Prochlorococcus marinus subsp. pastoris str. CCMP1986: one gene and its partner. The protein of the gene in region 2 interacts with the protein of the main gene of each other region in a pairwise test. Links are inferred from orthologs where the notes say so. Each region holds a gene or a part of one and is shown on either strand. Other genes may lie near its edges. The genes, in order: gyrB and gyrA.

What was found.
Region 1: the proteins of gyrA (region 2) and gyrB interact in binary tests that used the Escherichia coli proteins (3 or more experiments, as listed by UniProt). The link is inferred for Prochlorococcus marinus subsp. pastoris str. CCMP1986 from one-to-one orthologs.

What each region holds. Positions count from the first base shown.
Region 1 is NC_005072.1:1,560,043-1,563,368, forward strand. What follows is about bases 295-3,284. They hold gyrB (DNA topoisomerase (ATP-hydrolyzing) subunit B), read right to left. Parts: upstream 2,779-3,284; coding sequence 811-2,778; downstream 295-810. Other genes in these bases: TX50_RS08725 (FluC/FEX family fluoride channel), read right to left, coding at 295-481; TX50_RS08730 (hypothetical protein), read right to left, coding at 485-814; miaA (tRNA (adenosine(37)-N6)-dimethylallyltransferase MiaA), read left to right, coding at 2,931-3,284. Also shown: TX50_RS08720 (CrcB family protein), read right to left, coding at 1-149; more of TX50_RS08725, read right to left, coding at 110-294; more of miaA, read left to right, coding at 3,285-3,326. UniProt on the Escherichia coli protein: DNA gyrase negatively supercoils closed circular double-stranded DNA in an ATP-dependent manner to maintain chromosomes in an underwound state.
Region 2 is NC_005072.1:1,001,512-1,005,007, reverse strand. The notes cover bases 6-3,165. They hold gyrA (DNA gyrase subunit A), read right to left. Parts: upstream 2,810-3,165; coding sequence 206-2,809; downstream 6-205. Other genes in these bases: TX50_RS05705 (GuaB3 family IMP dehydrogenase-related protein), read left to right, coding at 2,989-3,165; crtL (lycopene beta cyclase), read right to left, coding at 6-181. In the rest of the region: more of crtL, read right to left, coding at 1-5; more of TX50_RS05705, read left to right, coding at 3,166-3,496. UniProt on the Escherichia coli protein: A type II topoisomerase that negatively supercoils closed circular double-stranded (ds) DNA in an ATP-dependent manner to maintain chromosomes in an underwound state.

The DNA of each region.
Region 1 (3,326 bases), 560 kb from region 2 along the record:
CCATATAAAAAAGAACCTATAATAGAAATAACAAAATTATTTTTAAAATAAAATCTTAGGAATGTAGCGCAATAGGCAGTTAATAAAAAAGTTAATAAATATTTTTTATTCAATTTATAAAGGTTAAAGTAATAAAATATCCTAAACAAAAAAATAAAAAAGATAATAATATAACTTCAGCATAATAAATCAATAGGATTAAATATTTTTTTTCTCGAATCAAATTAAATAACTGATATATGAAAGATGAAAATGTACTGAAACATCCTAAAAAACCAACAAAAATAAATAGTATTAAATTCTTATTTGTTATATTCAAACCTTCGAAAATACCTAAAAATAAAGAGGCTAAAACATTTACTATTAAAATATTATTAGAATAAAATATTTTCTTTTTTCCAGAAATATATTTTATAAACATTCTTACAATCAACCCGAAGGTACTTCCTACTAAAATATAAATAAAACCATCTAGTTCCAAGATCTATATTTTAATCCAACCCCTTTTAGTTCTATTAGGATGTTCAATAAATTGATTTGTTAGCAATTCTACTCGTGCCCAAGTATCATTTTCTTTGACTACCCATTTTTGTAAAACTGATAATGAAGAACCGGTATCAAGAACCAACAATTTTTTAGCGTTAATTTTTGGAAAAGTATAAAGTGAACAATTTGAATTTAATATGATTTCTTTGGAATTATTAAGAGTATTATATTTGTTTAAATCCCTTTGTATTCCTCCTGCAGGTAATGTAATTGGGCCAATCAGAGCGAATCCGATTAAACAAATATTTTTTATCACATTTTTTATCATATATCTAATGTCGCCATATCTAAATTGGCACTATGAGTTTCAATAAACTCTCTTCTTGGTGCCACTTTATCTCCCATCAAAATATTGAAAATTCTATCTGCTTCTAGAGCATCTTCAATTTCTACTCTTTTCATCATTCGTGTCTGAGGATTCATTGTTGTATCCCATAATTGTTTAGGCATCATTTCACCTAAACCTTTAAATCTTTGAATATTATAGTTAGCTTTTTCTCCAAAATCTTCTATAGTTTGCTTCAATTGATTTTCGTTATAGCAATATTTATGATTTTTTCCTCTTTCAACTTTGTATAAAGGGGGACAAGCAATGTATATAAAACCTTTTTCAACGAGATCCCTTTGATATCTATAAAAAAAAGTTAATAGTAATGTTCTAATATGTGCCCCATCTACGTCTGCATCAGTCATAATTACAACCCTATGATACCTAAGAGAATTTACATTAAACTCTTCACCCTTTATACCCAATCCCAAAGCAGTGATTAGTGATTGAATTTCTGTATTTTTATATATTTTTGCATCATCTGTTTTTTCAATATTTAATATTTTTCCTCTCAAAGGTAAAATCGCCTGAAATCTCCTATCTCTTCCTTGTTTAGCTGAACCTCCAGCGGAATCACCCTCAACTATATAAATCTCTGCACCTGAGGGATCTCTTGAACTGCAATCTGCCAATTTGCCAGGCAAAGTTGAACTCTCAAGAACACTTTTTCTCCTTACTAAATCCCTCGCTCGTTTAGCTGCTTCTGCCGCATTAAAAGATTGAATTGCTTTTTCTAGAATTAAATCAAAAACATTAGGATTAAATTCCATATACTTTATTAATGATTCTCCTATGAGCGAATCAACAATCCCTCTCACTTCAGTATTTCCCAATTTTGTCTTTGTTTGACCTTCAAATTCCGGTTCTGGAACTTTTACAGATAATACGACTGTCAAACCTTCTCTAATATTTTCTCCTGACAAATTTTTATCAACTTCTTTTCTTTTACCTCTTTTTTTCGCGATAGCATTAAAAGTTCTAGTCAATACAGTTTTTAAGCCATCTATATGCGTGCCGCCATCTATCGTTCTGATATTATTTGCAAATCCCAATATATTATCTGAATAAACATCCGAGCACCATTGCAAAGCTGCTTCCACGTAAACATTATCTTTTTGTGAATCGACATAAATAACCTCAGAATGAATAGATTCCTTTTCTTTATTTATGTACTCAACATATTCTTTAATACCGCCATCATATAAGTAAATTTCTTCTTTGAAAGAACCATCCGATAAATTTTGCCTCTCATCTCTAAATATAATTTTGACGCCGCCATTGAGATAAGCCAATTCTCTTAATCTTGAGGATAAAAGAGCATAATCAAATTTAATACCATCAGTAAATATCGATGTATCTGGCTTAAAACAAATTGTTGTACCTTTTCTAAATGGTTTTTTTTGTTGTTTTTGGGATTTTAATTCACCTTTTGCAATTCCTTTCTCAAATCTTTGATTAAATTCATAACCATCTCTTGAAACAGTAACATGCACCCACTCACTTAGAGCGTTAACAACAGAGATTCCGACACCATGTAATCCACCAGAAACCTTATATCCACCACTTCCAAATTTTCCCCCTGCATGAAGAACAGTAAGAACAGTTTCCAGAGCACTTTTACCTGTCCTTGGATGTATATCTGTGGGAATACCCCTGCCATTATCTGAGATCAAAGCTGATCCATCTTCTTTAAGAACTATCTCAATATGATCACAATGACCTGCTAAGGCTTCATCTACAGAATTATCTACGACTTCATATACAAGATGATGAAGCCCTCTTGGACCAGTAGAACCAATATACATTCCTGGTCGTTTACGAACAGGTTCTAATCCCTCTAAAACCTGTATCTGATCAGCACCATAGTCATTGGAGATTTTATTAGATCTTTTTTCCTCACTCATTTAATATAAAAAATAAAATAAAACTTTTAAAATGTTATTTTTAAAAGGTGTTTCATTAAATTTACCATCGGGATAAGAGAAAGGCTTGAAGTAAATGCAAAATTTAATCACTTTAATCATATGAATGGAATATTTATTCCAAAAAATCACATATGTTCCAACCAAAACCATTAGTAATAGTTTTAATCGGACCTACAGCGAGTGGCAAAACTGAGCTAGGAATCGAAATTGCTAAATATTTTAATCTCAATATACATAATGTCGACTCAAGACAACTTTATCGATTTATGGACATAGGTACAGCAAAGCCAACTAAAGAACAACAAAAAACAATAAAGCATTTTTTAATAGATCTTGAAGAACCCTCTAGCCAAGTAAATGCAAAACAATTTCAAGAAATTGCTACCAAATCAATAAATCGAGAACTAAATCAAAACAGAATTCCTTTTCTAATAGGCGGGAGCGGGCTATATATGAATTCAATAATAAAGGGTTTCTTTGCTCCGAATGTGCCCCCTCAAAAAGTTTTAAGATCACAATTCGAAAAA
Region 2 (3,496 bases):
ACAAAGACACTAAACCAAATTCTTCTAACTCAGACGCCCAAATCCCATATGTATTTTCCCATTTTTCATAAGGAGATTTTGTTGATATCCCCTTGATATTAAGATTTTGTTTGGCTAATTCTGAAGCCAAACATAATGCTGCAGGCCCAGAACCTAATATCAAAATATCAAGTGTTTCCATAAGAACTTTCTAATCTAAAGGTTGTTAAGTTTCTTCTTCATTCGAAATTAATTGATCTTCTTCAATTTGTTCATGAGGAACCAACACAACCTCGGATAAATGATCTCCATCATCTAGTCTTTGTAACTTTACACCTGTAGCAGCTCTTGATTGTTGAGAGATTTTATCGGCATTAGTTCTTACAATTACGCCTCTTTCTGTAACCAAAAGTAATTCTTCACCTTCTCCAAGAACCTTAAGGCCGACGAGTGAATCATCTTTGATTCTGAATTTAATTGCTCTTAGTCCCATACCTGCACGTTTTTGTAATCTAAATTTTGTAACTGGAACTCTTTTCCCAAGACCAAAAGCACTTGCTACTAAAATCCATGGTCCATTTGAAGATTTACTTTCAAGATCTTCCTCATTCTCATTTTCAATATCTTCCTCTTCAAGATTTGCTAATTGATCAACCAGGTCACAACTTAAAACATCCATTGAAACAAGTTTATCTCCTTCTTTTAAGTTCATTGATTTAACACCTCTAGCAGTTCTCCCAAGAGGTCTTAATTCATTAGTATCTAACCTAAAATGAATTGTCATTCCTCTGCTTGACCCGATTAAGACACTATCTCCTTCTGTTGATAATCTAACCCAAGTTAAAGCATCACCCTCTTCTAGATTAATTGCTATTAAACCATTTGAACGTACTTTTGAAAAGGCAGATAGTGGAGTCCTTTTTATAAATCCAGCTTTGGTTAGCATTAATAAATAACACTCGTTATCGAAAGAATCTACTGAAACAAGAGAAGTGATTTGTTCTTCTCTTGGTATTGGGAGTAGTTGAACAGAGGGAGTCCCTTTAGCTGTTCTACTACTCATAGGTACTCGATATGCTGGAAGTGCATAAGCTACCCCTCGATCACTAAAAAGTAGAAGAGTGTCATGGTCATTGCAGCTTATAAATAATTTAACTTCATCATCTTGTTGATTCTTTGTTCCAGCTTTACCTCTGGATCCTCTGCTTGTAGATTCGAATTCACTTACAGGCATTCTTTTTAAGTATCCTGCTGTAGTTAATAAGACAACGGATCTTTCATTGGCTATTAAGTCAATATCATCTAGCCCCCCGCCTAAATTTAGAATCTCTGTTTTTCTCGGAGATGAAAATCTTTCATCTATTTTACTAAGCTCTTCAAGAATAATTTCATTTATTCTCTCTTTATCATTCAATATATTTTTGTAATCTGTAATTTTTTTTGTAAGTTCATCATGTTCTGATTTAATTTTATCTGCCTCTAAAGCTGTTAATCTTCTTAATTGCATTTGTAAAATTGCATCTGCTTGAATTACAGATAATTCATGATCATTTTGCAGTTGTTCTCTTGCTGAATTCGTATCTTTTGCAGATCTTATTAAATTTATAATGTTATCCATAGCGTTAAGTGCTAAAAGAAGACCTTTGATAATGTGATCTCTTTCCTCTGCTTTTCTTAACAAGAAACTTGTTCTTCTTTTGATTGTTTCAATTCTAAATTCTAAAAATACATCTAGCATTTTTCTGAGAGAAAGGGTTGTAGGTTCTCCGTTGACAAGAGCTAAAATGTTTGCACTAAAGTTATTTTGTAGAGGTGTTATTTTAAATAAATTATTTAGAACAACTTGAGGATAGGCATCTCTTTTAAGCTCAATTACAATTCTCATCCCATCTCTATCACTTTCATCTCTAATATCTGATATCCCATCTAATCTTTTCTCATTTACTAGATCTGCGATTCTTTCTATAAGAGCTGCTTTATTAGTTTGAAATGGAAGCTCAGTAATTATTACGGCATCTTTTTCTGCTCTTCCAGGAGATTTGATTTGTTCAATATCTGCAACCCCTCTCATAGTTATTGACCCTTTCCCAGATTTGAAGGTCTCTTTGATACCATCTCTTCCTAGTATCTGGCCTCCAGTTGGAAAATCTGGGCCTTTAATTAATTCAAAAAGTTCTTTATCTTCTGTTGAGGGATTTTTGATTATAGCTTTAAGACCATCGATTAATTCTCCTAAATTATGCGGGGGTATATTAGTTGCCATTCCAACAGCAATACCTGATGATCCATTTAAAAGGAGTTGGGGGATCCTAGCTGGTAAAACATTTGGTTCTTGTTGTGAACCATCAAAATTATCTGAAAAATCCACAGTCTCAGATTCAATATCCTCGAGTAAACTTTCATCTGTTAGGGATTGAAGACGTGATTCTGTATATCTCATCGCGGCAGGTGGATCATTATCTACGGACCCGAAGTTCCCATGTCCATCAATTAATGGCATTCTCATAGAAAAATCCTGTGCCATACGTACTAATGCATCGTAAACAGCAGTATCTCCATGAGGATGGTACTTTCCTAAAACCTCTCCAACTACCCTCGCACATTTTCTATATGGCCTACCGCTTGTTAAACCAAGCTCATACATCGCATATAAGATCCTTCTATGAACTGGCTTTAATCCATCTCTTGCATCAGGGAGAGCACGTCCGACGATAACACTCATCGCATACTCTAGATAAGAGCGTGACATCTCATTTCTTAAATCAGTCTGAATGATTCGATCGTTATTTTCACTCAAACCAGAATTCTCAGAATCAACAATATCAGACATTTAAAAGATCTTTATTTAATAATAATCCCTGATTGTCAGAATGAATAAAAAAAAGCTAATAATTAATTTTCAAATACTCACATTTATACACAAATAATAAAAAAACTCTTTTGTTTTTCAATAATTATTGGCTTATTACCCCTTTAGTTGTTAACTTAATCAGAATAAATAAAAAAATTGTGAATATTGAAATTGGTTTAAACAAAAAAGTTAGAAGAGCTTATGGTATTGATGAAATAGCGTTAGTTCCTGGGACTCGAACTCTAGATTATGATTTAACTAATCCTTCTTGGTCAATTGGGAATGTTAAAAGAGAAATTCCAATTATTGCGAGTGCAATGGATAGTGTGGTTGATGTAGATACAGCTGTAGAGCTTTCAGAGTTAGGAGCTCTTGGTGTTCTTAATATGGAGGGTATTCAAACTAGATATGAAAATCCAAAAGAAATATTAAGTCAAATCTCATCTGTTGGGAAAAGTGAATTCGTTCCTCTTATGCAAAAAATATATAGTGAACCTATAAAAGAAGATCTAATAATTAAAAGAATTAATGAAATTAAAGAAAAAGGAGGGATAGCCGCTTTAAGTGGTACTCCTCAAGCTGCTATTAAATTTAAAGAAATACTTGTCAAATCAAAAATAGATTTATTTTTTCTACAGGGAACAGTAGTTTCAACCGAGCATTTAG